3 regions of the Pseudoduganella sp. UC29_71 genome follow, and region 2 is predicted to be linked to each of the others. Evidence: predicted binding sites of a transcription regulator. Region 2 holds the regulator's gene; each other region holds the start of a gene.
What was found. The regulator sigma-54, encoded in region 2, starts transcription at its own class of promoters, with help from an activator protein. The targets are predictions, from matches to a motif close to TGGCANGNAANCTGCTTT.
Positions count from the first base shown of each region.

Region 1 (10,660 bases), 330 kb from region 2:
CCCTGGCAGCGGATGCGGAAAATGCGGTGGCGGCAGTTGCAGCCGATGCCCCCGCCGCCGCCGGCAGCACCGCTGCGCCGGCCGCGGCAGGCGCTGTCGTCATCGTCAGCGGCAGCCGGGTGGAGCACAGCAGTTTCGACTTCCCCGCCGCCATCGACGTAATCGGCGCCGACCGCATCCGCGACAGCCAGATGCGCGTGAACGCTTCCGAAGCGCTGGCCTCCGTGCCTGGCCTGGTGGCGCAGAACCGCCAGAACTACGCGCAGGACCTGCAAATTTCCTCGCGCGGCTTCGGCGCCCGTTCAGCCTTCGGCGTGCGCGGCGTGAAACTGGTGGCCGACGGCATCCCGGCCAGCATGCCGGACGGCCAGGGCCAGGCTGCCACCTTCAACCTGGACATGGCAGAGCGAATCGAAGTGCTGCGCGGCCCGTTCTCCGCTGTGTACGGCAACCATGCGGGCGGCGTGGTGCAGCTGTTCACGCGCGAAGGCGAAGGCGCGCCGAGCGTGGAGAGCGGCCTTTCCGCCGGGAGCGACGGCGCCCGCAAGCTGGACGTGAATGCCCAGGGCAAGTCCGGCGGCGTCGGCTACGTGCTGGACGCCTCCCGCTTCGATACCGACGGCTACCGCGACCACAGCGCCGCGCGGCGCGACCAGGCCTACGCCAAGCTGACCCTGGCGCCCGGCGCCGGCGCCAAGCTGACCGTCACCGCCAGCGGCTTGCGCCAGAAAGACACGCAAGACCCGCTCGGCGTCACCTGGGCCACCTGGCAGCGCGACCCGCGCGCCGGGGAAACCGATGCCACCGACACCGCGTCGCCCAAGCGCACCTTCGCCGAGCGCTACAACACGCGCAAGAGCATCGACCACCAGCAGATCGGCGCCGCATGGGAACAGCAGCTGGGCAGCGGCCAGGATGGCGGCAAGCTGCGCGTCACCGTCTACGGCGGCAACCGCCAGGTGATCCAGTACCAGGCCTTCTCGCGCGCTTTCCAGGCCCCGGCCAGCCATTCCGGCGGCGTGGTCGATTTCGACCGCGACTTCAGCGGAACCGACATCAGCTGGGTGGACGTGCGCCCGCTGGCCGGAGGCAAGCTGACCTCCACCGTCGGCATCGAATACGGGCGCTCCAGGGATGACCGCAAGGGCTACGAGAACTTCATCGCCACGGAACTGGGCGTCAAGGGCAAGCTGCGGCGCGATGAAACGGATAAGGTGAGCAGCACAGACCCTTATCTGCAAGCCGAATGGGCGCAAGGCCCATGGGTGCTGAACGCCGGCCTGCGCCACAGCCGCTTCAAGGTGGACGTGAGCGACCGCTATCTGTCCAACGGCAACGACAGCGGCGGCCTGCGCTACAGCCGCACTACGCCGGTGGCGGGACTGCTGTACAAGGTGTCGCCGGTGCTGAACGTGTACGCCAGCGCCGCGCGCGGCTTTGAAACGCCCACGCTGAATGAGCTGTTCTATTCCGGCACCGGCGGCGGTTTCAACTTCGGACTGCAGCCGGCGCGCAGCACGCATGTCGAAACCGGCGTGAAAGCGCTGCTGGGCACCACCCGCATCGACGCGGCCGTGTTCCAGGTGAAGACCGGCGACGAACTGGTGGTCGATGCCTCCAGCGGCGGCCGCACCAGCTATCGCAACGCCGGCAAGACGCTGCGGCGCGGTGCCGAAGTATCCGCCGACACCAGCCTGGGCCACGGCTTCAGCACCCGCGTGGCGCTGACAGCGCTGCGTGCCGTGTACGACCAGGTCTTCGGCAATGTGCTGAAAGGCAGCCGTCTGCCAGGCGTGCCGAATGCCTATGCCTACGGCGAACTGGCCTGGCAGGCACCGTCGCGCGCGCTGGGCGCCGCCATCGAAACCGTGGCCAGCGCGCGTGTCTATGCGGAAGACAGCAACACGGAGAAAACCGCCCCCGGCTACGCCATCGTCAACCTGCGCCTGACCGCGCAGCAGGAAACCGGTGGCTGGCGCTTCAAGCAGTTCGCGCGCCTGAACAACGCGGCAGACCGCGCCTATGTAGGCTCGGTGATCGTGGGCGACACCAACAAGCGCTACTACGAAGGCGCGCCGGGCCGCAACTGGCAACTGGGCGCCAGCGCGCAATACCAGTTCTGATGAACGAATACCCCGGCTGCTGGTTGCAGCCGGGGGACGGCCGGGAATCCGATCCGGCGCGGAGCGGACGAGAGGTCAGAAGCGGTAGCGCAAGCCCGCAGAGATGGAACGCGGCGCGCCCGGCGCCACAAAGCGCGCCAGTTCCGCCTCGCCGCCGGCGCCGTGCGGACTGGCCAGCTGCCCGCCCGGGAACATGTCCGCCCCGATGGCGCCGAAGGTTTCATACCGGCGGTTGGCCACGTTGTTCACGCGTGCAAATACCTCCCAGTCCCGCTGCGGCTTGTAGCTGAGCCGCAGCGCCAGCAAGGCATAGCCGCGCGTGCGCAAATCCGCGCGCTGCGGTGCCTGCCCTGCTTCCAGGTCGGCAGCCAGGCCGTCCTCATTGCCCTGCGTGCCCTGGCTGGAGAACGCGCGCAACTCGGCGCCCAGCGTCAGTCCATTGCCCGCCTTCCAGTCCAGCGCCAGCTTGGCGCTATGCCTGGGCAAGCCGGCGATACGGGTGCCTGGCGCCACCGCCACATTGCGCGTCCCGGTGAACAGCGAACCGTCGGCGGCATACACGGCATCGAGCCAGCTGTAGCTGAAGCGCGCGGCAAACGGACCGCGCTCCGCAGTGGCGCTCAGATCCAGCCCCTGGTGGCGGGTGCGCGGGAAATTGGAAAAATAGCCGTGCTGGGTCAGCCCCGCGCTGCGGAACAGGATGTCGTCCCGGTTGCTGGTGCGGTAGATGGTAGCCGTGACCGAATCGCGGCCGGCCTGCCAGCGCGTGCCCGCCTCCACGGTGCGCGACACCACCTGCTTCAGATAGGGGTCGGACTGCAGCCCGACCGGCAGGCGGCACGGCTGCTCTGGATCGGCGCAACCGAGTTCGATCACGGTCGGCACGCGGTTGCTCTGCGCGGCGTTGGCGAACACGGTCCAGCCGGGTGCAAGCTCATGCGCGATGCCAAGCGCAGGGTTGAATTTGCGGTAGCTGAAGGCCTCGCGCGGCTGGGCCACGCCAGCGTTGCTGATGGTGCTGGCCACGCGCGCTTGACCATAACGGGCGGACGCTGTAATCCACGTGCCCGGCATGGCGGTCCAGGTGCCGCTGGCGTAGGCACTGCTGTTGCGCGCGCGGCCATCCACGGCGGCATCGAGCTCGCGCTCGCTGTCATCGTCGGCCAGTACGCCGCGCATGGCGTCAAAGCCGGCTTCGCGCTCGTACTGTGCGAATGCCACCTTGCTGCGGTCATGCGACAAGCCGGCCATCAGTTGATAGCGCGGCAGATGGGCAGACCATTGCACGCTGAAGCCCTGGCTGCGCTGGCGCGTGCTGGTGGTGTTCAGCGAGGCGGTATGCAGGGCTGCGCCCTGCGCCCGCGTGTACGGACACTCGTCGGGTTCGTGGGGCAGTCCGCTGGTGCGGAAACCTTCGGCGCACGCCTCCACGTAGTCCGCGTAGGTGTCGCTGACATCGCCGTTCACGGTGTCGCGCCGGCTGTTGCGCAGGTAAGCGGCGGCAGTCAGTTGCATGTCCGGCGTGAGGCGGTGCGTTGCGCTCAGCTGCGCCTGGCGCAGCCGGTTGCGCGTTTCGTCCGGCCAGGTGTAGACGGCGCGGCGGTCGTCCTCGTACAGCTCGTCGGGCAGCAGCCCGTTGCCCACCAGGCGGCTCTGCCCGGCCAGCATGGTGAGCTGCCACTCGGTATCGCGCTGCACGCGGCCCAGCTTGACGAAGAGATTGCCCAACCGGCCGTCCGAATGCGCCCGCCAGCCGCCGTCGCTGAACAAGGTGGCCGCGGTGAACACGTGCCAGCCGTCGCGCGCGGCACCGTACGCCAGGTCGGCGCGGCGCTGGCGGTGGCTGCCGCCGCTGACCGTGCCCGAAAAGCCTGGATCGCTGGCGCCGGAACGGGTATTGAGCGCCAGGGCGCCACCCAGCGTGTTCAAGCCGTACAAGGGATTCGAGCCGGGCGCCAGCAGCACGCTACCGATCGCCGCCTCCGGCAGCATGTCCCAGTTGACCACGTCGCCAAAGGGCTCGTTGACGCGCACGCCGTCCAGGTAGACGGAAATGCCTTGCCCCGTCCCCAGCACCGGCGAAGCGCGGTAGCCCCGGTAGGTCAGGTCGTTCTGGAAAGGGCTGCCGGAAATTTCGTTCACGTTGATGCCGGCGAAGCTGCGCGCCAGCAGTTCGCTCAGGTTGCCGCCATCGGCCCGCGACAGCACGGCGTCGGACGCGGTTTGCACCGCGTACGGCAGCGTCTTGCGTTCCACGCCCAGCCCCGGCAGCGGCGCCATGCCGACGATTTCCACGCTGGCCATCGGCGAAGCATAAGCGCCCGACAGTCCTGCGCCATGCCCCAGCGCCGCGACGGCCAGCGCCAGCTGCGTGCGGCGGGCCGCTGCCGCGCCGCGCAGGGCAGCGCTGCGGATCGTGCTGCCATGGCTCATGGCTGCACCATGTGCACGCCGTGCTTCGCGAAAATGGCCTGCAGTTCGCCGCTGGCGCGCATCTCGTTCACTGCCGCCTGCAGCAGGCGCGCCACGTCCTCGTCATCCTTGCGCACCGCCATGCCCACGGCCCAGCCATTGCGCGGCAGGCGCTGGAATGTCGCCTGCTCGAGCGGGAAGGCGGGATCGCCCTGGAACACGGCCTCGATCTCGGAGCGGTTGGCCAGCACGGCATCCAGCCGGCCCGCCTTCAGCTCCTGCAGTGCAGCGGCGGCAGTGGGAAAGATGCGCACGTCGTCGCGGAAGCGGCCATTGCCTTCGCCCAGCAGCACCATGGCGGCGATCGATATCTGCTCCACTCCCACGCGCTTGCCGGCCAGCGCATCAATGCTGTCGAACGCCGGTATGGCTTGCGCGCTGCGCACCAGGCGCACGGCCTCCACGTGATAAGGCGCGAAGATCCGCACCTTGTCGTTTTCCGCCATCAGCCGCGTGTCCACCGGCACGTGCAGCAGCACGTCCGCCGGTCCGTAACCAAGATAATGACCCTTCCACACCATGTTGCGCAGGTCGTCGCCCAGGTTCTCGCCGGCCGGGAACGGCAGCAGCGTGAGCCTGAGCTTGAGCTTCTTCGCCAGCGCTTCCGCCAGATCGATGTCGATGCCCGCGCCATGGTCGGAAAACGGCGCGAACTCGTTGTACACCGCCACCTTCAGCGCGCCCGTTTGCTGCAGCTTGTTCCAGTCGGCCTTGGCCGGCAGCATGGCGGCGCCGGCGAGCGCCAGCGCCGCAGCGGCCTTGCGGTAAAAACAGGACATGGCATCCCCCGGCATTAGTTGAATAGTTGGTTAGTTGGTTTCGCGGCGCGTTTCCAGATAGGTCTTGATGGCCCACATGGCTTCCTGGTTGAAGATGCCTTCGAACGGCGGCATGTAGACCGCGCCATTGCGCACCTTGCCGGCGCGGATGGAGCTCAGGTAATAGGCATCCACGTCCTTGTAGCAGGCGGCCTTCTTGGCGGCGTTCTTGACGGTGGCGCAGTCGCGGTCCAGCAGGCGCAGGTCGGGCGCGATGCCGCCCGATACCGCCTCCAGTCCGTGGCAGCGGGCGCAGTTCTGGTTGTAGGCGGACGAGCCGATCTTGAGCGCCAGCTTGTTGCCCTTGTAGGGATTCTCGTCACGCCATTTGTCGCCCAGCGGCGTGAGTCCGGTAGTGTCGACCGCCTGCGGCGTGACTGCGCCGTGTGCCTGGGCGCCGAGGGAAGTGATCAGGGCTGCCGCCGCGAGGCAGAGGGTGAGTGCGCGTTTCATGATGCTGTCTCCTGTAGTTGTGAATAGCTGCTGATCCACTAGGAGCAATTGGCGTGCCACGCGGTTTTACCTCATGGGCACCCGGCACGGTGTGCCAGTTTGGAACAGGTGTGCCACCGCGTGCAACACCTGTTCACTCAGCATGCGAGATGGTGCAGGCGCAGTGCCTCAGGTCCGCCATCGTCAACCCTTGACGCAGACGACCTGCTTCAGCGTGTGCACCACTTCCACCAGGTCGCGCTGGGCGTGCATCACCGCGTCAATGTCCTTGTAGGCCATCGGGATCTCGTCGATCACTGCGGCGTCCTTGCGGCACTCAACGCCCTGCGTGGCGCGCACCTGGTCCTCCAGCGTGTAGCGGCGCTTGGCCTCGTTGCGGCTCATGGTGCGGCCAGCGCCGTGGCTGCAGCTATTGAAGCTCTCCGGGTTGCCCTTGCCGCGCACGATGAAGCTCTTGGCGCCCATGGAGCCGGGAATGATGCCCAGCTCACCTTCGCGCGCCGACACCGCGCCCTTGCGTGTCACCAGCACCTCCTTGCCGAAGTGGCGCTCCTTCTGCACGTAGTTGTGGTGGCAATTGACGGCTTCCACATGCGTCTCGAAAGGCTTGGCGATCACCTTGCGCACCGCAGCGATCAGGTTCTGCATCATCACCTCGCGGTTCATGCGCGCGAACTTCTGCGCCCAGCCCACGGCTTCCACGTAATCGTCGTAGTGTTGCGTGCCTTCGTTCAGATACGCAAGGTCCTTGTCCGGCAGGTTGGCGATGTGGGTGCGCATGTCCTGCTGCGCCACTTCGATGAAGTGCGTGCCAATGGCATTGCCCACGCCGCGCGAGCCCGAGTGCAGCATGAACCACACCGCCCCCTGCTCGTCCAGGCACACTTCCACGAAGTGGTTGCCGGTCCCCAGCGTACCCATATGGTAGTGGTTGTTGGTCTTTCTGAGCCGGGGCGTCTTCTGGCAGATGACGTCGAATTCATCCTTCAGCTGCGACCACGCGGCGTCCACCGCCGAGGGCGGGTTATGCCAGGAACCCTCGTCGCGGCCCTTGTAGCCGCGCGTCTTCGGCGTCATGCCGTGCGGGATGGCGCGCTCGATTGCGCTGCGCAGCGGCCCCAGGTTGTCCGGCAGGTCGCGCGCGTTCAGCGTGGTCTTGGCCGCCATCATGCCGCAGCCGATGTCCACGCCCACCGCCGCCGGAATGATGGCGCCCAGTGTCGGGATCACGCTGCCTATGGTCGAGCCCTTCCCGAGATGTACATCCGGCATCACCGCGATGTGCTTGTAGATAAACGGCATCTTCGCCGTATTGGCCAGCTGGGCTTTGGCCAGCGCCTCCACCGGTACGCCGCCAGTCCACATCTTCACCGGGCTGCCATCCCGGTTGCCCAGCAATGCGTAACTGTTGTTCTCGTCACTGTTGTTCTTCATGATTTGTCCAATTTAATCCGGTTTCCCCTGCATTGCAAACGACGCTGCCTTAACGCGGGCGCGGCCAAGCCCGGCTTGCTGCTACAGTAGAGCCAACCCGGGAGGATGGAATGAACAAGGAACTTGAACTGCAAAAGTCCAAGCGCACCGCCCTGCTGTTCCTGGCCTGCGCGGCCTTGGTCTTTATCGTCACCGCTTTCCTGCCGCGCAGCTTCGCGGTCGATTGCGTAAAGGCGGTGTCGGAAGCGGCGATGGTGGGTGCGCTGGCCGACTGGTTTGCCGTAGTGGCGCTGTTCCGCCGGGTGCCGATCCCGCTCATCGCCGCGCACACCAACATCATCCCCAACAACAAGGACCGCATCGCGGACAACCTGGCGCGCTTCGTGCAGGAGAAGTTTCTCGATCCGGCGTCGCTGGTGGAGCTGATCCGCAAGCACGATCCCATCGCCAAGCTGGGCACCTGGCTGGCCGAGCCGGCCAACGACCGCATTCTCGGCGCTTACGTGGTGCGGCTTGCAGCAGGGGTGCTGGATATGGCGGAAGACGCACGCATCCAGCGCTTCCTGAAAGATGCCTTTCACGCCATGCTGGGCAAGCTCGATCTGTCGCGCTCCCTGGCCACTGTGCTCGACGCGCTGACCAGGGACGGCCGCCACCAGGAGGTGCTGGACGATGTGATCGACGCGGCACTGCTGCATCTGCGCGCGCCGGAAAACCAGGAGCTGATCGCCAACAGCATCATCCAGTGGCTCAAGCGCGAGCACGCGGCGATGGAGAAGGTGCTGCCGACGGCGTGGCTAGGCGAGAAAGGCGCGGACTGGGTGACGGAAGCGCTCAACACGCTGCTGCTGGAAGTGGCGGAAGACCGTTCGCACAAGCTGCGCCGGCGGCTGGACCGCATGATCGCCGAGTTCATCGTGCGCCTGCGCGACGATCCCTCCTTCCACGAGCGCGCGGAGGAAATCAAACGCTACATCCGCGATGGCGAAGCGGTGAACGCCTATCTGGCGGAGATCTGGAACGGCTTGCGCAACTGGATGCGGCAGGATCTGATGGCGGAAGAATCGGAGCTGCACCAGCGCGTGGCGGCGATGAGCAAATGGCTGGGCGAGGAACTGGGCCGCAACGCAGGCTTGCGCGAGTCGCTCAGCCGGCACATGGAAGATGCGGCACGCGCCATGGCGCCGGACTTCGCCGACTTCCTCACCCGCCACATCAGCGACACGGTGAAGAAGTGGGACACCGAGGACATGTCGCGCCAGATCGAACTGAACATCGGCAAGGACTTGCAGTACATCCGCATCAACGGGACCATCGTTGGCGGATGCATTGGCCTGCTGCTATTCCTGTCCTCGCACCTGATCGGCCTGGCGCGCCTGCAATGACGGTTTAGTAGGCCGTGAGCGCCTTGCCGAACTTGATCAGCCACAGGCGGCTGGGGCGCTCGCGGTCGTCGCCGCGCGCCACGCGGATAGTGTTGGCGGCGTTGCAGCCTGCGCTGGTGCTGGTGATGATGGCGCCGTTCGCATCCACATTGCACTTCGTGACATCGGCGTCGGCCACCGCCACGCCGTCCGGCGTGAAGATCCTGGTCTTCAGGCCGAAGTCGTTGTCGTTCGCCAGTGCCAGCGTGTTGCCGTCGACGATGGTCAAGCCTTCCGCTTTTTCAGCCAGCCAGCCGATCGCGTTCAAATCCAGCAGCACGGTCTTCTTCAGCGCGACGACCTTCGACCAGTCCGCGCCGTTCACCGCCACGCCGCCCATCGAACTCTTCTCCAGGTCGGAGCTGGCGGCGTTGAAGGCGGCCGCGTTGATGTCGGTCGCGTTGGCGATCTCCACCAGCATCAGCTTGTTGAACACTTTGCCGCTTGGCGCCGCGCCCTGCTCGATGACGATGAACTTGCCGTTGCCCAGTGCGACCACATCGCCCAGCTTGGCGTTGCCGGTGCGGCCGTCCTGGTAGTCGGCGCCGTTCAGCGGATAGGCGTACATCTTCGACGTGGTGCCGGTGGCCGGATCGAATTCCACCCAGCGCGTAAAGCGCGCAAAGCGCTCCACCTGCTCGTTCTTGCCGGTGACCGTGTACGGCGCGCTGCCGTCGGAGAGAGGGCTTTGCAGGAAGGTGTGCAGCTTGTCGGTCGTGGTGTCGAGCGCCATGCCTTCGATGCCGCGGTTGGCGCGGCGCTTGCCGAAGATGGCCGGCAGGCCGCTGCCCGCGGCGTATTTGTTCTGGATGATGCCGGTGGCCGGGTCGATTTTCACGATGAAGGGACCGTATTCGTCGGCCACCCACAAGGCACTGCGCTTCTTATCCAGCACTACCGCTTCGCTGTCCAGGCCATTGGCGTTGAACACGGCCTTGCCGTTGGCATCGAACTTCATCGCATCCATGACGGGGATCTCGGCAGAGTTGCCCAGCGTCCCGGCAGGCAGCGGCAAGCCGGTGGCGTTGGCCGTGGCGGACGCCTTGATGGGCTGTACGGATGTCAGCACGGCGCCGTTTTTGCCAACGGTGACGATGCCGATCGATGGCGTGAAGCTGGGCGACGGGAAAATCTTGGCGCCCATGGTACCGCTGCCGGTCAGCGCCGGCACGTCGGGACCGTCGCCGTTCGGACCGCGGTCGGTCAGGCCGTAGAATTCCAGCTCGCCGTTGGCGTTGGTGCCCTTGAAGGCCAGCGAGGAGCCGAATGATGGCAGGAAGCCGAGCGGGAAGTCCTCCTTCACCTTGGCGTTACTGCCTTCGTATGGAATGTAGTATTTAGGGTCTGCCTGTACCTGGTAGCGGGTGACGGCCACACTCACGTCGCCCTGCGTGTAGGCTTGGCTGACCGGCGTGCCGAGCTTGGATGCCATCGTGTCCTCAAAGTGCTCGCGTACGAGGGCGCGGCGCTCGTCGTCCACGCTGCGTGCGGCGTATTTTACGCCGGCGGCGGACAGGTTGGCGCTCATTGCGGTATTGAAGGCAGCGGCGGCCAGGGTAAAGTCGGCACTCTTGGCGGCCAGCGCGGTCTTTACGTCGGCAGTGATCTTGATGCCGTTCTGCGGATCGCTATCCTCATCGAGCAGCTGCAAGGCCAGCAGGCGGTTCACCACTTTCAGGTCGCCCACGTCGGTGGCGCCGGCCAGCTGCAGCGGCGTGATGGTGGCAGCGCAGGCGGCGCTACCCAGCGCGATGCCGCCGATGCTGAAGCTCACGGTGTCGCCCGTGGTGCAAGTGAATTCGCCTTTCGGACCGGTGCTGGCCTTGGCGGCGGTGCCGGCCACATAGTCCAGGCCTTCAACTGCGCCGTCCAGGAACACGCCGCTGATCTGCGGCTTGGCCGGCGCTACAACAGCCGGTGTATCGTCGCTGCTGCC
Region 1 covers NZ_CP170549.1:13,070-23,729, reverse strand. The annotation lists gene ACFJI2_RS00080 (TonB-dependent receptor family protein) at 1-2,123, shown strand, start outside; gene ACFJI2_RS00075 (TonB-dependent receptor) at 2,199-4,556, opposite strand; gene ACFJI2_RS00070 (transporter substrate-binding domain-containing protein) at 4,553-5,374, opposite strand; gene pedF (cytochrome c-550 PedF) at 5,405-5,866, opposite strand; gene ACFJI2_RS00060 (RtcB family protein) at 6,050-7,300, opposite strand; gene ACFJI2_RS00055 (DUF445 domain-containing protein) at 7,411-8,685, shown strand; gene ACFJI2_RS00050 (esterase-like activity of phytase family protein) at 8,690-10,660, opposite strand, start outside.
Region 1: a site for sigma-54 is predicted at 5,908-5,925, ahead of pedF (cytochrome c-550 PedF). Genes of this name have one in related genera too.

Region 2 (10,660 bases):
GCTGCTGAACCGCGGCGAAGAAGAGATGCTGGCCGACAAGCGCCTGAACGAGCCGGATTACATCATCGAGCGCTTCAGCGTGGTGCGCATGACCAAGGACGGCAAGCCGAGCTACATCGTGGCCGGCGACAAGCTGGTGCACCGCCCGATCGACGACGCGTCCGAGATCGACAAGCCGGTGGTGCGCAATTTGAGCAGCACCCATCCGCCGATGGACATGACGGCGGAGCGCGCGCGCGTGGACGAGAACAACACGCGCGTGCAGTTGAAGGGCAACGTGAAGATAGACCGCGCGGCGCAGGGCAAGAGCCCGGCGATGCAGATGACGACGCAGGCGCTCACCGTCTACCCGGACGAGGACCGCATGCAAACCGACCAGCCGGTGCAGATCGTGCAGGGCGGCGCCACGGCGACCGGCACCGGCATGAAGGCCAACAACGCCACGCGCCAGGTGCAGTTGCTGGGCCGCGGCACGATCGTGTATCCGCCCCGAAACGCGCCCGCCAAGACCAAACAAGAAAATGGATAAACGATGAAAAAAATTCTGATCTCGGCCCTGCTGCTGTGCGCAGCCGGGCTGGCCCAGGCTGAAAAGGCCGACTCCTACAAGCCCACCGAAATCAAGTTCGACCAGGTGGACGTGGACGACGTGAAGCAGATCCGCACCTTTACCGGCAACGTGATCCTCACGCGCGGCACGCTGCTGATGAAGTCATCGAAAGCGGTGGTCACGCAGGACCCGGAAGGCTACCAGTACGTCACCCTGACCAGCGTGCCCGGCACGCCGGCCACCTTCCGCCAGAAGCGCGACGGCGAGGGCGACCAGTGGGTCGAGGGCGAAGCCGAACGCATCGAGTACGACGGCAAGATCGAGCTGGTCAAGCTGTTCAACAAGGCCAAGGTGCGCCGCCTGGAAGGCAGCAAGCCCAGCGACGAAGTGCAGGGCGAGTTCATCTATTACGACAGCCGCAAGGAATTCTTCAGCGTGAAAAACAGCGCGACCGGCGAGAGCAAGCCGGGCGGCGGCCGCGGCACCATGGTGATCCAGCCGTCCACCAAGCGCCCGCCGCCGGACGCGCCGGCGCAGCAACCGCCAGCGGGGAAATGACGATGGCCGAAGCAACGCAGATAACGCAGAACATGGACGGCTGCACCAGCACCCTGGTGGTGCGCGGCCTGCAGAAAACCTACGGCAAGCGCCAGGTGGTGCACGACGTGTCGCTGCAGGTCGAATGCGGCGAAGTGGTGGGCCTGCTGGGGCCTAACGGCGCCGGCAAGACCACCTCCTTCTACATGATCGTGGGCCTGGTGCCGTCCGACGCGGGCAGCATCGATATCGCCGGCGTGGACGTGTCCAGCATGCCGATACACCAGCGCGCCACGCTGGGCCTGTCCTACCTGCCGCAGGAAGCGTCGGTGTTCCGCAAGCTGACGGTGGAGGAGAACATCCGCGCCGTGCTGGAGATCCAGAAGGTCAACGGCAAAACGCTGAGCAAGGCCGAGATCGACGAACGCCTGGACCGCCTGCTGGCCGACCTGCAGATCGAGAAGCTGCGCGAGAACCAGGCGCTGTCGCTGTCGGGCGGCGAGCGCCGCCGGGTGGAGATCGCGCGCGCGCTGGCCACCAATCCGCGCTTCGTGCTGCTGGACGAGCCGTTCGCCGGCGTGGACCCGATCGCCGTGATCGAGATCCAGCGCATCGTGCGCTTCCTCAAGGAGCGCGGCATCGGCGTGCTGATTACCGACCACAACGTGCGCGAGACGCTGGGCATCTGCGACCGCGCCTATATCATCAACCAGGGCAGCGTGCTGGCGTCCGGCCGTCCGGACGACATCATCGCCGACGAATCGGTGCGGCGCGTCTACCTGGGCGAACACTTCCGCATGTAAGACGCCATGAAACAGTCACTGCAACTCCGCACCTCTCAGCACCTGGCGCTGACGCCGCAGCTGCAGCAATCGATCCGGTTGCTGCAGTTGTCCACGCTGGAGCTGCACCAGGAACTGGAACAGCTGCTGGGCGAGAACCCCTTGCTGGAGCGGCTGGACGACCCGCTGGACCGCTCGCTGCGCCTGCTGAGCGACGGCGCCATCAACCAGACCCAGCCTAACGGCGCGGACGCTTCTCCGGCCGAGGTCGGCGCGCCCGCGCAGGACAGCGCCCCGGCCGCCGAGGGCGATCCCTTCGAGGGCGCCACCGGCGAAGGCGACAGCGCCAGCGGCGCCGAAGCCGACACCGACTGGAGCGACGCCGGCCGCAGCAAGGCGCCGGACGACGACGATGCGCGCCCGCAGCTCGAAGCGAGCCACTGCACCTTGCGCGAACACCTGATGGAGCAGATGCGCGTGACCGTGCAGGAGCCGCGCGACCGCGTGCTGATGGAACTGATCATCGACGCGCTGGACGAGAACGGCTACCTGGAAGAGCCGCTGGAGGAAATCCACGCGCGCCTGCCGCAAGAGGCGGACGTGGAGCTGGAAGAACTGCAGACGGCGCTGACCCTGCTGCAAAGTTTCGACCCCATCGGCGTGGGCGCGCGCAGCGCCTCCGAGTGCCTGGCGCTGCAGATCAAGCGCATGCCCGGCGTGCCCTTGGTGACGCGCCGCATGGCTGTCTGCATCGTGGAAAAGCACCTGGCCTGGTTCGCGCAGCGCGAGTTCAACAAGCTGAAAAAAGCCCTCGATTGCGACGACGAAGACTTGCGCGAAGCGCAGGCGGTGATCCGCCAGTGCAATCCGCATCCGGGCGCCGAGTTCGCTTCCGACGTGTCCGACTACGTGGTGCCGGACGTGATCGTGAAGAAGGCGCGCAATGGCTGGCAGGTCACGCTGAACAACGACGTGATGCCGCGCCTGCGCGTGAACGCGCTGTACGCCAACATGCTCAAGCAGGGCAAAGGCGAAACCGCGATGGGTGCGCAGCTGCAGGAAGCGAAGTGGCTGATCAAGAATATGCGCCAGCGTTTCGACACGATACTGCGCGTCGCACAAGCGATAGTAGAAAGACAAAAGAACTTTTTCAGCCATGGCGCGGTTGCCATGAGACCCCTTGTGTTGCGTGAAATTGCTGATACACTGGGACTACACGAGAGCACTATTTCTCGCGTAACAACTCAGAAATACATGCTGACTCCGCATGGGATGTTTGAGTTGAAATATTTCTTTGGCAGTCACGTCGCCACCGAAGCAGGAGGAGAAGCATCCTCGACGGCGATACGGGCGCTGATTGTGCAATTGACAGGAGCTGAAGACCCGAAAAATCCTTTATCCGACAGTAAGATTGCGGACATGCTGGGTGAACAGGGCATGGTAATTGCGCGACGGACTGTTGCCAAATATCGCGAAGCCTTGAAAATCCCTCCGGTAAGTCTGCGTAAAGCTTTGTAGTTTTACTTGGGTTCCCCTGCGCTCCAATAACATTCGACAGCGTACGAGCCCTTATCTTTAGGAGTGTGTATGAATCTCACCATCAGTGGACATCATCTCGAAGTGACCCCCGCCATCCGTGAATACGTGCAGAACAAGCTGGAACGGGTCAAACGCCACTTCGATCAAGTTATTGATATTGCTGTCATCCTGACTGTAGATAACCTCACCGAGAAAGAGAAAAGGCAGAAAGCGGAGATCAATCTGCGAATGTCCGGCAAGACCGTGTACGTGGAAAGCCTGTCGCAAGACCTGTACGCTGCCATCGATACGCTGGTCGACAAACTGGACCGCCAAGTCATGAAATACAAGTCGAAAGTGCAGGAGCATGGCCACGCGGCCATCAAACACCTCCCCGACACTTACGAACCCGCCGCCACCGCATAATACGGTCACCGGCACTCCAACAAAGGGCGCATCTGGCGCCCTTTTTTGCGCCCGCGCTAAAATGGAGCTCTAACAATCATAGAGACATCCAGCATGAGCGAGCACGTCCTGACCACGGTTGCCAACGGCACCGGCTTCATCACCCTCGACCGCCCCAAGGCGCTCAATTCCCTCTCCCTCGGCATGGTGCGCAGCCTGACGGCCGCACTGATGGCCTGGCGCAACGACAGCGCCGTAGCCGCCGTGGTGATCCGCAGCAGCAGCGAAAAAGCACTGTGCGCCGGCGGCGACATCCGCTTCTTCCACGAAGTGGGCACGGCCACGCCGCAGGGCGGCAGCGCGCTGCTGGAGGATTTCTTCACCGAAGAATACGCGCTCAACCACCTGATCCACTATTACGCTAAACCGTATATCGCATTAATGGACGGCGTGGTGATGGGCGGCGGCATGGGCATCTCGCAGGGCGGCCCCGGCTGCGGCGTGCGCATTGTGACGGACCGCACCAAGATGGCCATGCCGGAAGTAAACATCGGCCTGTTCCCGGACGTGGGCGGGAGCCATTTCCTGTCGCACGCGCCCGGCAGCCTGGGGCGCTACCTGGGCCTGACCGGCCTGACCGTGGGCGCGGCGGACGCGCTCTACGTCGGCCTGGCGGACCACTACGTGCCGACCGATGCCTGGGAAGCGCTGCGCGACTTGCTGGAGGCGGTGCCGGGCGGCGAGCTGCGCGACGCGATTGAAGCCTATAGCGCGCGGTTCCGGGCCGGCCCCGGCGTGCTGGAGACCGAGCGCGCCACCATCGAGCGCCATTTCGCGCTGGACAGCGTGGCGGACATCATGGCCTCGCTGGCCGGTGACGAGAATGTGTTTGCGCAGAAGGCGCTGCAGGCCATGCAGACGCGCTCGCCGCTGATGATGTGCGTGACGCTGGAGCTGTTGAGGCGCGGCGCCGCGCTGGACGTGGCGGACTGCCTGCGCATGGAGCGCAACCTGGTGCGGCGCAATTTCGAACATGGGGAAGTGCTGGAAGGCGTGCGCGCGCTGGTGATCGATAAGGACAATGCGCCGAATTGGTCGCCAGGGACGCTGGAGGAGGTGACGCCGGAGATGGTGGCGGCGTTCTTCGCGCCGCCGTGGCCGGCGCACGCGCATCCGCTGCGGCACCTGTGATGGTGGGTTACGCGCGTCCCGCGCTAACCCGCCCTACGTGAACCGTCGAACCGTCGAAACCGTCGAACCGTAGGGCGGGTTAGGCGAACGCCGTAACCCGCCGATCACGACTGCTCGCGGTGGCGCAGGACAACCTGTTCGGTCGGGTGGAAATGCCGCGCCAGGCGCTCGGCCATATACACCGAGCGGTGCTGGCCGCCCGTGCAACCCACCGCCACCGTCAGGTAGCTGCGGTTATCGGTCTTGAACGACGGCAGCCACTTGGCCACGAAATCGCGGATGTCCTTGAACATCTCGTCCGCGCTCGGCTGCGCATCCAGAAAGGCGATCACCGGCGCATCGCGGCCCGTCATCGGACGCAGCGCCAGGTCGTAATACGGGTTCGGGATCGCGCGCACATCAAACACAAAGTCCGCATCCAGCGGCACGCCCACCTTGAAGGCAAACGATTCAAAGAACAGCGTCAGCGGCGCGTTTTCGCTCTGCACCAGATCCTTGATCCAGGCACGCAGCTTGTTGGCGCTCAGTTCCGACGTATCGATCACGTGGCCCAGCTGCTCGATGGCCGACAGCCGCTCGCGTTCCTCCGAAATGCATTCGATCAACGTGCGGCGCGCGGCCGGGTTCTGCCCCGGCTTCAGTTCGTGCGACAGCGGATGGCTGCGGCGCGTCTCCGAGAAGCGCGCCACCAGCGAATGGGTGTTCGCCGTCAGGTACATGATCTTCACGTCGTGGCCCTGCTGGCGCAAGGCCTGCACGGCGTCCGGCAGGCTGGTAAGCGACTCGGCGCTGCGCGCATCGACCGCCACGGCCAGCGCTTGCGTGCCTTCGTCGGTCAGTTGCGACACCAGCTGCGACAGCAAGGCCGGCGGCAGATTGTCCACGCAATAATAGCCCGTGTCCTCGAGGACGTTGAGGGCGACGGATTTTCCGGAGCCGGAGATGCCGGTAATGAGAACGATACGCATAGCTAAAGATGATACATCAAGACTACGCGATAGGTGCGTTAGCGAACATATCAAAGCTGTAGGGCGGGTTAGCGCAGCGTCACCCGCCGTGCCTGCGTCGCGTTGCGGCTAATCCCCGCTCATGGCCTGCCGTTGGCGTTCCATGAATTCCTGCAGCGTATCGATGCCGCGCAGTTGCAGGATAGTGTTGCGCACCGCCGCTTCCAGCAGCACCGCGATGTTGCGGCCGGCCGCCACCGGGATCACCACCTTGCGGATCGGCAGCCCCAGCACGTCCTCGGTGGGGAACTGGAACGGCAGGCGCTCCACTTCCTCTTCCAGCGCCGAGCGCCGCACCAGGTGCACGATCAGCTTGAGCCGCATCTTGCGCCGCACGGCCGTCTCGCCAAAGATGGCCTTGATGTCCAGCAGCCCCAGCCCGCGCACTTCCAGCAGGTTCTGCAGCAGCGCGGGGCAGCGGCCCTCGATCATATTGGGCGCGATGCGCGCGAACTCCACCGCATCGTCGGCCACCAGGCCGTGCGAGCGCGAAATCAGTTCCAGGCCCAGTTCCGACTTGCCCAGACCCGAATCGCCGGTGATCAGCACGCCCACGCCCAGCACGTCCATGAACACGCCATGCATGATGATGCGCTGCGCCAGCTTCTTCGACAGGTACACGCGCAGGAAGTCGATCACCTGCGCCGCCGGCAGCGGCGTGGAAAACAGCGGAATGTTCTTTTCGTCGCAGATGGCCAGGATGTCGGGCGGCGTTTCCAGGCCTTGCGCGATGATCAGCGCAGGCGGGCCGCCAGCGATCAGTTCGCTGATGACGTGCGCGCGCGTGAGCGACTTGAGGCGCTGGTAGTAATTGATTTCCTGGTGCCCGAACACTTGGATGCGGCCCGGGTGGATGGTGTTCAGGTGGCCAACCTGGTCGGCCGCCGAGGCCACATCGCCCGAGATCAGGCGCTCGCCGCCGGGGAAGCCGGCGAACCAGCCGAGCTGCAACGTTTCACGATTATCGTCGTACAGGCGTTGTATCGTCAGGGGCGTTTGCAGCATGGCTTATCTATTCAGGGTGGCAGACGCCTTAGTGTAACCTGCTTTTAACCTGCAGCTTGCAAGCTGGGTTGCCAATTCACGATGCGGCTGTACACCGACTGCGGGTCCGGATCGCTGGCCAGCGCGATGCGGAAGCCGTCGTCCGAGAACATTTCGGCGATCTCCGACAGGATTTCCAGATGCTGCTGCGTCACGTGGTCCGGAATCAGCAGGAAGAACAGCAGGCTGACCGGCTTGCCGTCCGGCGACTCGAACGGAATCGGCTCGGCCAGGCGCACGAAGGCCGCCAGCGGCGACTTCAGGCTCTTCATGCCCTTGATGCGCCCGTGCGGCACGGCCACGCCGTGGCCCAGGCCCGTGGAGCCCAGGCGCTCGCGCGCGAACAGGTTGTCCGACACGGTGGAGCGGGCGATACCGCAGTTGTTCTCAAAAATCAGGCCGGCTTGCTCGAAAGCGCGCTTTTTACTGGAAACTTCCAGATCGAGCTGGACGTTTTCGAGGGATAGGATTTTGCTCAGGTTGTTCATAACGCGACGTGGAATGGTGCGGCGCACAAATGTGGCTTGCGAGCAGAATTATAGGCTTGTTTTTTTGCCGTGTAACTTGAATTCGCATGCGCCATGGCTGGCTCCGCAATCCGCCGCAGTCCGCTTGGGGCAGGCCGTAGCGTTGTTAAATAAGCACTGGCAGAGATATTAGCTATTTCCGCGTCGAATACAAGACAAATGCCAGTTTTTTGTCAGGGACTACGCGGATTCGCCGATTTTTGAATGTCTTTTACGGATATCGGCTGATGCTTTGAAAAGCGCAACCTTTATTGATTCATTGTAAGACAAATCCGGGCCAAGTGATACGTGATTCCGCACATGGCCCGCGAAGCTGCTGCATGTTACTGACGGGCATTGCGCAGATTGGATGGCTTGGTGCCGGTACTGTAGTTGGCGCGCCAGGGGTTGATGTCCAGCCCGCCGCGCCGCGTATACCTGGCATATACGGCCAACTGGGTCGGTTTGCAATGGCGGAGAATGTCGGTAAAGATGCGTTCCACGCACTGCTCGTGGAATTCATTGTGCTCGCGGAAACCGATGAGGTAGCGCAGCAGGCTTTCCTGGTCGATTTGCGGGCCGGCGTAGCTGATCTGCACGCTGCCCCAGTCGGGCTGGCCGGTGACCAGGCAGTTCGACTTGAGCAGGTGGGAGATGAACACTTCCTCCACCGGCAGGTCGTCGAAGTTGGCTTTCAGCACTTCCGGCTGCGGCGCGTAGTTGTCCACGTCGATGTCCAGCCGGTCCAGCAGCAGGCCTTGCAGTTCGCCCATTTCCAGCTTGCCAAAGTCTTCCTGCAAGGTAATGACGACGTGCACGCTGGCGCCGGCGGCGGCTGACAGGTCCTGCACCATCAGCGACCGCAGCGCTTCTTCGTTGGCCAAGCGGGTCTGGTTGAAGGAGTTCAGGTAGAGCTTGAAGGACTTCGACTCGATGATGTTGGGCGAATCGGCCGGGAAGGTGATTTTCGCCACCGCCACTTGCGGCTTGCCGCGCATGTTCAGCCACGACAGTTCGTAGGCGTTCCAGATGTCCACGCCGAAGAAGGGCAGCGTGCCCTGCAAGCCCAGTTCGTCGCGCTTGCCCTGGCGCGGGATGGGGAACAGCAGTTCCGGCGCGTAATCGGTGCGGTAGGCGGAGTTTTTGCCCAGGGGCGACAGGTCGGCGGTATTGGTCATGATGGCAACGATGAGGTCAAAGCGAAGAGCGAAGGGTGCATGGTAGCGCAAATGCGGCGCGGCGGCACGCGGCGGCGAGCGTTAAGCGGGCTTGGCGACCATCAGGTAGAACACCGCGACAAAGGCAAAGAAAGCTGGTATGCCGAGCGCCACCCACCAGCGGAAATAGCGCCAGTACAGGGGCGGCAGCGGCTGCCCGGCGGCGTCGGCTGCGGCCGCCACGTCGCGCAAGCGCATTTGCAGCCATACCACCGGCAGCCAGCAGGCGCCGGCGATCAGGTAGAGCCAGAGCGACCACACGATCCAGTGGCTGCGCAGCGGGTAGCCGGCCAGGTGGGCCAGGTAGTAGCCGGTGGCGGGCTGCACGATCATGGTGGTGGCGGTGAACAGCCAGTCCGCGCGCACCACGTTGCGGCACACCACGGCCGCCGCGCGCGTGTCGCGGCTGATGCTGGCGAACAGCAGATACCAGGCCGAGCCGATGCCGGTGCCGAACATCAGCGTGGAGGACAGGATGTGCAGCCACTTGATGACGAAGTATTCCATCAGCGTTTGCCTTTCTCCGCCTTTTCGGCATTCTCCAGCTCGTACAGCAGCCAGATGGCGGCCAGCATGGGCAGGTTCTTGGTCAGCGGTCCGTAGGGATGGATCAGGAACTCCGGCAGGCGCCAGGCGATCAGCAGCGAGTAGAAGGCGATCAGCGCGATCTGCGCCAGCCACAGCGGGCCGCGCTTGCCTCGCGGCAGGGCAAGCGTGGCCACGCCCAGCAGCAGGTCGAGGCCGGCGGCGCCGTACAGCATCAGCGGCGCCAGGGCGGCCGGCACGCCGGTGCGTTCCAGCAGGCGATAGCTCTCCGCTGCCGGATAGGCCAGGGCGGAGACCCAGGCGGTGGCGATCCAGACGGCGGCGATACTCAGGCGCAGCAGCGGCAGCAGCCAATTCAGTTGCGCTTGCGTGCGTTCGGCGCGGCGGCGGTCGGGGCTGATGAAGTCGGCCACCGCTTTGGGCGGCCGGCCGAGCAGGGCGGTGGCGGCGGCGGGATCGGCGGTGTTGCCGCGCTCAAGCATGCGCAAGGCGTCGCTGTCCATGGGCAGGCCAGGCAGCACGCTGCCCAGCCAGGCGAAAGCGCGCGCGATGAAGTTTGGCAAGGTGAGCACGCGCTGTTTACCCAGCCCGAGCGCGTTCCGGAGCGCCGCGAGATAAGCCTGCAGCGGCATCGGCTCCGGGCCGACCAGCGCGATGCGTTGCGCCGCCGGGGGGGCGCCGGGGCCGCATGAGGCGCATCGGCCTGCTGCAGCGCCAGCCGGGTGAGGGCTTCGGTCACGTCGTCGATATGGATGGGCTGCACCGGCTGCGGCGAGCTGCCGAAGCGGATGCCTAGCGGCATGGCGGCCAGGGTCTTGAACAGCTCTGCGCTGCCGCCGCCGGGGCCGTAGATCAGCGACGGCTGCACGATGGCCGCGTTCACCGGCAGCGCGGCCAGGTAGTCGTCGGCTGCCTTTTTGCTCAGGTGGTATGCGGTGAACGCGTTCTCGTCCGCGCCCAGGGCGGACAGCTGGATCACCCGCCGCACGCCCGCCTTGGCGCAGGCGGCGAACAGCGCGCGCGGCGCGGCCACGTGCAGCCGGTCGAAACGCTGGCCGCCGCGCTCGCGGATGATGCCCACCGTGTTGATGACCACGTCCACGCCCTGCAAGCGCGGCAGCCAGGCGGCGGCGCTGGTGTCATGCGAGAAATCGGCGGCGACGAAGGCGATGCGGGCGTCGGCCACCGGCGTACGCCCGGCCGCCGTCACGCGGCAGCCTTTCGCCAGCAGGGCCTGCACGACGTGCCGCCCCACGAAGCCGCTGGCGCCGGTGATCAGGATGTGAGGGACGTGTCCAGCGTGCATACGGCCTCCTGGCGACGAAGACGGTCAGTGCAGACGGCAGGCGGGCAGGGT
Region 2 covers NZ_CP170549.1:6,607,459-6,618,118, forward strand. The annotation lists gene lptC (LPS export ABC transporter periplasmic protein LptC) at 1-529, shown strand, start outside; gene lptA (lipopolysaccharide transport periplasmic protein LptA) at 533-1,108, shown strand; gene lptB (LPS export ABC transporter ATP-binding protein) at 1,111-1,890, shown strand; gene ACFJI2_RS29555 (RNA polymerase factor sigma-54) at 1,897-3,387, shown strand; gene hpf (ribosome hibernation-promoting factor, HPF/YfiA family) at 3,457-3,813, shown strand; gene ACFJI2_RS29565 (enoyl-CoA hydratase/isomerase family protein) at 3,907-4,983, shown strand; gene rapZ (RNase adapter RapZ) at 5,088-5,951, opposite strand; gene hprK (HPr(Ser) kinase/phosphatase) at 6,060-6,995, opposite strand; gene ACFJI2_RS29580 (PTS sugar transporter subunit IIA) at 7,040-7,522, opposite strand; gene queF (NADPH-dependent 7-cyano-7-deazaguanine reductase QueF) at 7,885-8,718, opposite strand; gene ACFJI2_RS29590 (DUF2269 family protein) at 8,800-9,264, opposite strand; gene ACFJI2_RS29595 (DoxX-like family protein) at 9,264-9,716, opposite strand; gene ACFJI2_RS29600 (NAD-dependent epimerase/dehydratase family protein) at 9,659-10,609, opposite strand.

Region 3 (10,660 bases), 140 kb from region 2:
CGCGCATGACCTTCCTCACGCCCACCATGATCGCGGGCGACCGCAGCCTGGTGGACCTGATCGCGCACGAACTGGCGCACTCCTGGTCCGGCAACCTGGTCACCAACGCGTCGTGGAAGCACTGGTGGCTGAACGAAGGTTTCACCACCTACGTCACCACGCGCATCGTGGAAAGCCTGTACGGCGCCGAGGTGGCGCAGATGGGCCTGCAGCTGGAGCAGGAAGAACTGTTCGCGTCGCTGAAGGACATCCCGCAGGCCAAGCAGGCGCTCATCACGCGCGACCCGGACACCGGCAGCGCCACCTACACCGACGAGGGCCTGGCCTATCCGAAGGGCGCCTGGCTGTTGCACACGCTGGAGCAGCGCGCCGGCCGCGCCGTGTTCGATCCCTTCCTGCGCGGCTGGTTCGACCAGCACGCCTTCCAGTCGGCCACCACCGAGCAGTTCGTGAGCTACCTGCAGAAAAAACCTGCTGGCCCAGCATCCCGAGGTGATGACCCAGGCCGAACTGGACGAGTGGCTGTACGGCGCCGGCGTGCCGGCTAGCGCCAAGCGCGTCACGTCGCCGCGCCTGGCTGGACTGGATGCGCAGCGCGACGCCTGGCTGAGCGGCGAACTGCCCACCGCCAGCCTGGCCACCAAGAACTGGATCGCCATCGAGTGGATGCACTTCCTGAACGACATCGACGGCAAGGCCACGGCGGCCCAGCTGAAGGAACTGGACCAGGCGTTCGGCCTGGCCAGGACCGGCAACAACGAAGTGGCGTTCCGCTTCTACCTGGCTTCCGTGAAGGCCGGCTACGACGTGCGCGCGCCGCTGAAAAGCTTCCTGATGAGCGTCGGCCGCAAGAAGTTCGTGCTGCCGCTGTACACCGCGCTGCTGAAGAACCCGGCCGACCGCGACTGGGCGCTGGCGCTGTACAAGGAAGCCCGTCCTCGCTATCACCCGGATACCCAGAAAGCCGTCAACAAGCTGCAGGAGAAAAAATGACAGCAGTGAGCACCAAACTGGCCGCCGCGCTGCTGCTGGCCTTCAGCACTGCCGCGTGGGCGGATGCGACGCCGGTCCCGGCCCCTGCCGCTTCCGCAGCGTCCACGCAGGCCGCCTTCGACCTGGACGCGGACGTGAACCGTGTCCTGAAAACGTTCGACGTGCCGGGCATCGCCATCGCCATCGTCAAGGACGGCAAGGTCATCGCCGCCAAGGGCTACGGCGTGCGCAAGCTGGGCGACCCGGCGCCGGTCACGGGCCGCACGCTGTTCGAGGTGGCGTCCAATTCCAAGGCCTTCACGGCGGCCGCGCTGGCCATGCTGGTGGACGAAGGCAAGCTGCAATGGGACGACCCCGTCACCAGGCACCTGCCGGGTTTCCAGATGTATGACTCCTACGTCACCGGCTCCATGACCGTGCGCGACCTGCTGACCCACCGCAGCGGCCTGGGCCTGGGCGCGGGCGATTTGATGTGGTGGCCCACTTCCACCTTCACCAGCGACGAAATCATCGACCGCCTGCGCTACATCAAGCCCGCCACCAGCTTCCGCAACAGCTACGCCTACGACAACCTGCTCTACATCGTGGCCGGCAAGATCATCGCCGACAAGGCCGGCAAGCCATGGAGCGAGGCGGTGCGCGAGCGCATCCTGGCGCCGCTGGGCATGGACGGCACCACCACCAGCGTGGCGGACATGCTGAAGACGGCCGATTATTCGGCCCCGCACAGCAAGGTCGGCGAAACCACCACCGTGGTCAAGCCCATGCCGGTGGAGAACGCCATCGGCGCGGTCGGCATCAACACCAGCGCCGAAGACATCGCGCGCTGGATGAATATGCTGCTGGGCGGCGGCAAGACGCCGGACGGCAAGCAACTGGTGAGCGAAAAACAGCTGCGCGAAATGTGGACCGCGCAGACGCCGATGAAGATCAGCGAGCCGAAGCCGCCGCTGGCCGCCACCAGGCCCAACTTCGCCGCCTACGGCCTGGGCTTCCAGCTGCGCGACTACCGTGGCCGCAAGATCGCCCTGCACGGCGGCGCGCTGCAAGGCTTCTACTCGCGCGTGCTGATGGTGCCGGAAGAGAAACTGGGCATCGCCATCCTGACCAACGCCGAAAACAGCGGTTCGATGGCCGCGCTGCAATGGCGCCTGCTGGACCAGTACATGAACGCGCCGGCCACCGACTGGATCGGCATCGTGGCGGCTGACGAGCAGGCCAAGCACAAGGAAGAACTGGCCAAGGTGGGCAAGGCCTCGTCCGCGCGCGCGGCCAAGTCGTCGCCCTCGCTGGCGCTGGCGGCATACGAAGGCGAATACCAGGACCCGTGGTACGGCCTGGTGACCATCAAGCGCGAGGGCCAGAAGCAGGTGATGCGCTTCGTGAAAACGCCGGACCTGGTGGGCGACCTGGAGCACTTCCAGCACGACACCTTCATCGTGCGCTGGCGCCAGCGCAACTTCAACGCCGACGCCTACGTCAGCTTCGCGCTGAATCCGGACGGCAGCATCGAGCGCATGAAGATGAAGCCGGTGTCGGCCGAGACCGACTTCAGCTACGACTTCCAGGACCTGAACCTGACGCCGGTTCCTCCGCCGAAGAAGTAGTCAGGGCAACCGCAACTCGAACACGCGGCGCTTGCGCGCCGCGATCTCCGCCATCCCGCGCTGGAAGGCGGGGATGCTGTTGAACAGCCGCTCAAAGCTGCCATCCTTCTGCGCCATGCGCAGTCCGCGTTCGATGCGCGCCGCCAGCTCCGGCCGGCTGCGGCTGACGAAGAAATAGAAGGGCACGCGGTAGTGCAGGAAAATGGTGCTCTCCACTTGCAGGCCTTCGCCCTGGTGCAGCTCCATCTCCGCCCATGCCTCCTGCGCGCCGCGCGGCATGTAGTCGAAGCGTTTCACGCGCAGCATGGGGAACAGGTATTCGTAGCCGCCGGAAGTCTCCACCGGCAAGCCATTGAAGCGCAGCACGTCGGCCGACGGCCAGTTCGCGCCGGCGCCGGCCTTCAGCTTGCGCAGCTCGTCCAGCGTGCGCACCGCGGCGAAGCGGGCCGCGTCTTCGCTGCGGATCAGGAACACGCGGTAGTCGTTCAACTCCTTGATCAGGGAAATGCGCACCGGCAGCAGTTCGGCTTCGCGCTGGCGGTTGGCGCCGTCCCACATCACGTTGATCACGCCATTGTTTTTGAGTTCAATATTGCGCCGCAAGCTGGTCAGCTCGTTGCCGTAGTAGGCCAGCTCGTAGGGGCCGTCGGTGGCGACGGTCTTGTCCAGCGCAAGGCGCAGCAGGCGAGGGAAGTAGGCGGCATGCTCGCGTGCGCTGGCCGATACGGCCGGCAGTACAAAGCGCTGCGGCGCGGCGGCGCTTTGCCGCGCCGCAGCCGGTGCAGGCAGCGCCGCCGCCAGCAAAGGCAGCAGCAGGCCTGCCAGCAGCCGTAGCGGCGGCATGGAACCTTAGGCCGCCTTGACCGGCGCGACGGTTTCCGGCACGGCGGCCGCTTCGTCCTGTGCGATCAAGCGGTACACCAGCGCGCCCAGCACGGCGCCGACGATAGGGGCCAGCCAGAACAGCCACAACTGGCCCACCGCCCAGTCGCCCACGTACACGGCCACGCCGGTGCTGCGCGCCGGATTGACGGAGGTGTTGGTGACGGGGATGCTGATCAGGTGGATCAGGGTCAGCGCCAGCCCGATAGGCAGCGGCGCGAAGCCGGCCGGCGCGCGGCGGTCGGTGGCGCCCAGGATCACGATCAGGAACATCATCGTCATCACCACTTCAGTGACCAGCGCGGCGGTCAGCGAATAGCCGCCCGGCGAATGCTCGCCGTAGCCGTTCGACGCCAGGCCGCCGGCCAGGCTGAAGCCAGCCTTGCCGCTGGCGATCAGGTACAGCACGCCGCCGGCGGCGATCCCGCCCAGCACCTGCGCCACGATGTAGGGCAGCAGCTTGCTGGCGGGGAAGCGGCCGCCGGCCCACAGGCCGATCGATACCGCAGGATTCAGGTGGCAACCCGAAATGTGGCCGATGGCGTACGCCATCGTCAGCACGGTCAGGCCGAAAGCCAGCGATACGCCCAGCAGGCCGATGCCGACGCCGGGAAACGCCGCTGCCAGCACCGCGCTGCCGCAGCCGCCCAGCACCAGCCAGAAGGTGCCGACAAATTCCGCGCCATATGATTTCATGTACCCCCCTTAGTAAATTTAACGAATTAACAATTTATACCGGGGGGCGCGAAATGTCCATCCTTGGATCGCCCGCCGCCGCGCGGCGGCGGGCTGTAAGCGGGCTGCCGGCGCGCTGCAGGCCGGCGCCGGGCCTGGGGCTTAAGGCTTGACGAACTTGAGCGTCATGCGGTCGCTCTCGCCGATGGCTTCGTACTTGGCGCGGTCCTTGTCCTTGTTGGTGTAGGTCGGCGGCAGCGCCCACACGCCGCCTTCATGGTCGGCCTTGTCCTTGGGGTTGGCGTTGACTTCGGACTTCGCGGCCAGCTTGAAGCCCGCGCTCTCGGCCAGCTTGATCACATAGGCTTCATGCACGTAGCCGGAGCTGGCCTTGTCGTCCTGCTTCACGCTGGCCGGCAGGCGGTGCTCCACCACGCCGAACACGCCGCCCGGCTTCAGCGTGTCATACACGCTGGCGAACAGCGCCTTCAGGCTGGCGTCGCCGTTGCCGATCCAGTTGTGGATGTTGCGGAAGGTGAGCACCATGTCGGCGCTGCCTTTCGGCGCGTAGCTGAACACGTTGTTGTTCGGCTCGAAGGCGCCCAGCACCACCTTGTCGTACGAGGCCGGCACGGCGTTGAGCTTTTCCTGGAAACGGGCCGCGGCCTTGCGCACGTTCTCGTTGGCCGAGCCGGGCGTGCTGCCGGCGGCAATCAGCTTGCCGTCCTTGCGCAGGTAGGGGCCGAGGATCTCGGTGTACCAGCCGCCGCCCGGCGACAGCTCCACCACCGTCATGGTCGGCTTGATGCCGAAGAAGGTGAGCGTCTCGTAAGGATGGCGGGCCGGGTCGCGCGCCACGTTGGCCGGCGTGCGCGCGGGATTGGCGATGGCCGCTTTCAGGGCGTCGTCCGCCAGGGCGGGGCCGGCCAGGCCGCAGGCGATCACGGCGCCGAGTATCAGTTTCTTCATGCATGTCTCCAGGTTGTTGACGACGCGTGGCGGTCGCCTGCGCCGATCATCGGGGAACTCGGGTGCCGGGTCAAGCGGATTTGACAGTGTCCGCCGCTGCGGTGCCGGACACTGCCCGGACACCGCCCGGACACTCGCGCGGACACTTCGGACACCGTCCGCTTGCGATCGGCAAGCCGCGGTGCAGCCCGGCCGCAGCAATGTCACAGCCGACCACACAATATTTGCAATGGCACAAAACTTGCGTCATGGTGTGCTTTCCGGCGAAGGTTCTTTTGGAGAGATTATGGAACGACGTGCATTCCTCAATATCAGTGGTTTGGCCCTGGGCACGATGCTGCTGCCCGCCTACGGCAGGGCGATCGCGGCCGAAGAGCTGCTCAAGCCGGCGGACACCGCCTTCAAGAAATCGCTGGCCGACACGGCCATGACGGCGGCCACCCAAGCCGGCGCCAGCTACTGCGACGTGCGCATCGGCCGCTACCTGAACCAGTTCCTCACCACGCGCGACCTGAACGTGGAGAACATCACCAATACCGAATCGGCCGGCGTCGGCGTGCGCGTCATCGCCCACGGCGCCTACGGCTTCGCCGCCACCAACGACGTGTCGCCGGACGGCGTGGCGGGCGCCGCGCGCCAGGCCGTGGCCATCGCCAAGGCCAACGCCAAACTGCAAAGCGCGCCGCTGCAACTGGCGCCGGTGGTGGGCGCGGGCACCGTGTCCTGGGCCACGCCGTACAAGAAGGACTGGCGCGCCGTGCCGATCAAGGAAAAGGCCGAGCTGCTCATCGCCGGCAACAAGGCCGGCCTGGACGCCGGCGCCAGCTTCATGCAGTCCTTGCTGTTCCAGGTGAACCAGCAGAAGTACTTCGCCTCCACCGACGGCTCCTATATCGACCAGGACGTGCACCGCCTGTGGGTGCCGTTCTTCGCCACCGCCGTGGACAAGGGCACCGGCAAGTTCCGCTCGCGTTCCGGCCTGTCGTCCCCGGTCGGCATGGGCTATGAATACCTGGACGCGCGCAAGGAAGACAAGTTCCAGGCCGCTGGCGGCGTCACCACCCTGTACCGCAACTCCTACGACCTGATCGAGGACGCGCGCAACGCCGGCAAGCAGGCCAAGGCCAAGCTGACCGCCAAGTCGGTGGAGCCGGGCAAGTACGACCTGGTGCTCAGCCCCGAACACATGTGGCTCACCATCCATGAATCCGTGGGCCATCCGACGGAGCTGGACCGCGTGCTCGGCTACGAGGCCAACTACGCCGGCACCAGCTTCGCCACGCTGGACAAATGGCAGTCGAAGAAGTTCAAGTACGGCTCGGACCTGGTCAATATCGTGGCCGACAAGACCACCCCGGGTTCGCTGGGCGCGGTCGGCTACGACGACGAAGGCGTGAAGTGCAAGCGCTGGGACATCATCCGCAACGGCGTGCTGGTGAACTACCAGGCCACGCGCGACCAGGCCCACATCATCGGCGAGAAGGAATCGCACGGCTGCTCGTACGCGGACAGCTGGAGCAGCGTGCAGTTCCAGCGCATGCCCAATGTATCGCTGGAAGCGGGCAAGAAGCGCCTGACGCCGGACGACATGATCAAGGACGTGAAGAAGGGCATCTACATCGTCGGCGACGGCTCCTTCTCGATCGACCAGCAGCGCTACAACTTCCAGTTCGGCGGCCAGCTGTTCTACGAGATCAAGGACGGCAAGATCACCCGTCCGCTGGAGGACGTGGCCTACCAGTCCAACACCCAGGAATTCTGGAACGCGTGCAGCGCCATGTGCGACGAGCGCGACTGGCGCATGGGCGGCTCCTTCTTCGACGGCAAGGGCCAGCCATCGCAGGTGTCCATCGTCTCGCACGGTTCGAGCACCACGCGCTTCAACGGCATCAACGTGATCAACACCGCCCGCAAGATCGGCTGAGGACAGGATTAACGACATGAAGATTTTGAGTCAGGAAGAAACCAAGCGCATTTGCGACAAAGTGCTGTCGCTGTCCAAGGGCGACGAATGCGAAGTGCGCGTAAACGGCAGCCGCACCGGCAACATCCGCTATGCGCGCAACGCCGTGTCCACCGCCGGCCTGGTGGAGGACAGCCAGCTGACCGTGGCCGTTGCCTTCGGCAAGAAGCAGGGCGTGGCCAGCATCAACGAGTTCGACGACAAGTCGCTGGAAAAGGCCGTACGCCGCGCTGAAGACCTGGCGCGCCTGGCGCCGGACAATCCGGAATTCATGCCTGCGGTGAGCAAGCAGGACTACAAGGCCAGCAACACCTACAGCAAGAACACGGCGGCCATCGACCCCGACTTCCGCGCGCAGGTGGCGGCTTACAGCATCGAGAACAGCCGCAAGAACAAGCTGCAGGCGGCGGGCTTCTTCACCGACAGCACCTCCTTCGAAGCGGTGGCCAACTCGAACGGCGTGTTCGGCCACCAGGAAGAAACCGGCGTGAACTTCACGCTGACGGTGCGCACCGAAGACGGCCGCGGTTCGGGCTGGGTGCGGCGCGACGCGGGCGACGTGAGCAAGTTCGATGCGAGGGAAGCGTCCGACGTGGCCATCGAAAAGGCGCTGCGCTCGGTGGACGCCAAGGCGCTGGAGCCGGGCCGCTACACGGTGATCCTGGAACCAGCCGCCACCTCCGACCTGCTGGCTTATATGTTCGGTGCGCTGGACGCGCGCAGCGCGGACGAAGGCCGCAGCTTCCTGTCCAAGAAGGGCGGCGCCAACCGCCTGGGCGACAAGCTGTTCGACGAGCAGGTCAACATCTGGTCCGACCCGTGGGACAAGGACATCGCCGTCACGCCGTGGGACAGCGGCAGCTTCCTGGCGCGCGAGCGCATGGACATCGTCAAGAACGGCAAGGTCGCCGCGCTGGACTACTCGCGCTTCTGGGCGCAGAAGCAGGGCAAGCGCGCGGTCGGCACGCCGGGCAACTTCATCATGGCCGGCACCGACAAGGAAACGGCCGAGCTGATCGCCAACACCAAGAAGGGCGTGCTGGTCACGCGCACCTGGTACATCCGCATGGTGGACCCGCAATCGCTGCTGCTGACCGGCCTTACGCGCGACGGCACCTTCTACATCGAGAACGGCAAGATCAAGCACCCGATCAAGAACTTCCGCTTCAACGAAAGCCCGGTGACGATGCTGAACAATATTGAAGAAGTGGGCAAGCCGGTGATACTGGGCGGCGACGAGTCGCCGTACAAGCTGCTGATCCCGGCGATGAAGGTGCGCGACTTCAACTTCACGTCCCTGTCGGACGCGGTATAAGACTCGGCGGGTTACGCGCTGCGCGCTAACCCGCCCTACGCACCCACCCGACGCGAGCAATGCAACAACGTAGGGCGGGTTAGGCGAAGCCGTAACCCGCCAAAGCGTCCACGAGACGCGCGCAAAGTGACAATGTATGGCGGGTCAGGCAGGGCGCTCGCCCAGGCGCTAACCCCCAGTGAGGAGAAAAAGTGGAACGACGTACATTTTTAAAGGTGGGTGCCATCACCGGCGGCACCCTGCTGGTGCCTGTCTTCGGCAACGCGATCGCGGCCGAAGAGCTGCTTAACCCCATGGCGGTGCAGTTCAAGAAGTCGCTGGCCGACGCCGCCATGAATGCCGCCACCAAGGCCGGCGCCAGCTACTGCGACGTGCGCATCGGCCGCTACCTGAACCAGTTCATCACCACACGCGACCTGAACGTGGAGAACATCGTCAACACCGAATCGAGCGGCGTGGGCGTGCGCGTGCTGGCCAACGGCGCCTACGGCTTCGTCTCCACCAACGTGATGACGCTGGACGCGGTGGCCGAAGCCGCGCGCCAGGCGGTGGCCATCGCCAAGGCCAACGCGCGCCTGCAAAGCGCGCCGGTGCAGCTGGCGCCCGTCAAGGGCATGGGCGAAGTGGCCTGGGCCACCCCGTTCAGGAAGGACTGGCGCGCAGTGCCCATCAAGGACAAGGCCGAGATGCTGATCGCCGCCAACAAGGCCGGCATGGACGCGGGTGCCAGCTTCATGCAGTCCACGCTGTTCCAGGTAAACCAGCAGAAGTACTTCGCTTCCACCGACGGCTCCTACATCGACCAGGACGTGCACCGCCTCTGGTCGCCGTTCACCGCCACCGCCGTGGACAAGGCCAGCGGCAAGTTCCGCACGCGCCAGGGCCTGTCCTCTCCGGCCGTCATGGGCTATGAATTCTTCGACGCCAAACCGGAGCACAAGATCCGCGCGCCGGGCGGGGTGACCACCTTGTACAAAGACGGCTACGACCTGATCGAGGACGCCCGCGCGGCCGGCAAGCAAGCGCGCGAAAAACTCAGCGCCAAGACCGTGGAGCCGGGCAAGTACGACCTGGTGCTCAGCCCCGAGCACCTGTTCCTGACCATCCACGAATCGGTCGGCCACGCCACGGAGCTGGACCGCGTGCTGGGCTACGAGGCCAACTACGCCGGCACCAGCTTCGCCACGCTGGACAAATGGCAGTCGAAGAAATTCAAGTACGGCTCCGACATCGTCAACTTCGTGGCCGACAAGACCGCGCCGGGCGCGCTGGCCACCGTGGGCTACGACGACGAAGGCGTGCAGTGCAAGCGCTGGGACATCATCAAGGACGGCGTGCTGGTGAACTACCAGGCCACGCGCGACCAGGCCCACATCATCGGTGAAAAAGAGTCGCACGGCTGCTCCTATGCGGACAGCTGGAGCAGCGTGCAGTTCCAGCGCATGCCCAACGTGTCGCTCCAGCCGGGCAAGAAGCGCCTCACGCCGGACGAACTGGTGAGGGATGTGAAGAAGGGCATCTACATCGCAGGACGCGGTTCCTTCTCCATCGACCAGCAGCGCTACAACTTCCAGTTCGGCGGCCAGCTGTTCTACGAGATCAAGGACGGCAAGATCACCCAGCCGCTGGAAGACGTGGCCTACCAGTCCAACACCCAGGAATTCTGGAACGCCTGCTCGGCCATGTGCGACGAGCGCGACTGGCGCATGGGCGGCTCCTTCTTCGACGGCAAGGGCCAGCCTTCCCAGGTGAGCGCCGTGTCGCACGGTTCGAGCACCACGCGCTTCAACGGCGTGAACGTCATTAACACCGCCCGCAAGATCGGCTAAGGAGCTAGCGCAAGATGAAATTTTTGACCCAGGAAGAAGCCAAGCGCATCTGCGAAAAGACCATCGCCTTCTCGAAGGCCGATGGATGCCGCGTCAACCTGAGCGGCGAGCGCGAAGGCAATATCCGCTATGCCAACAACGCCGTGTCCACCGCCGGCCTGGCCGAGGACACGCAGCTCAACGTCACCGTCTCCTTCGGCAAGCGCGTGGGCACCGCCACCATCAACGAGTTTGACGACAAGTCGCTGGAAAAGGCCGTGCGCCGCGCCGAAGACGTGGCGCGCCTGGCGCCTGAGAATCCGGAGTTCATGCCCAACGTGAAGGCGCAGCAGTACAAGGCCACGCCTACCTGGCACAAGAACACCGCCGCCATCGACCCCGAGTACCGCGCCGAAGTGGCGTTCCGCAGCATCGAGGCGGCGCGCAA
Region 3 covers NZ_CP170549.1:6,469,313-6,479,972, forward strand. The annotation lists gene ACFJI2_RS28885 (M1 family aminopeptidase/hydrolase) at 1-548, shown strand, start outside; gene ACFJI2_RS28890 (leukotriene A4 hydrolase C-terminal domain-containing protein) at 496-993, shown strand; gene ACFJI2_RS28895 (serine hydrolase) at 990-2,600, shown strand; gene ACFJI2_RS28900 (hypothetical protein) at 2,601-3,443, opposite strand; gene aqpZ (aquaporin Z) at 3,450-4,178, opposite strand; gene ACFJI2_RS28910 (class I SAM-dependent methyltransferase) at 4,320-5,126, opposite strand; gene ACFJI2_RS28915 (TldD/PmbA family protein) at 5,413-7,050, shown strand; gene ACFJI2_RS28920 (TldD/PmbA family protein) at 7,067-8,404, shown strand; gene ACFJI2_RS28925 (TldD/PmbA family protein) at 8,596-10,233, shown strand; gene ACFJI2_RS28930 (TldD/PmbA family protein) at 10,248-10,660, shown strand, end outside.
Region 3: a site for sigma-54 is predicted at 5,357-5,374, ahead of ACFJI2_RS28915 (TldD/PmbA family protein). Genes of this name have one in related genera too.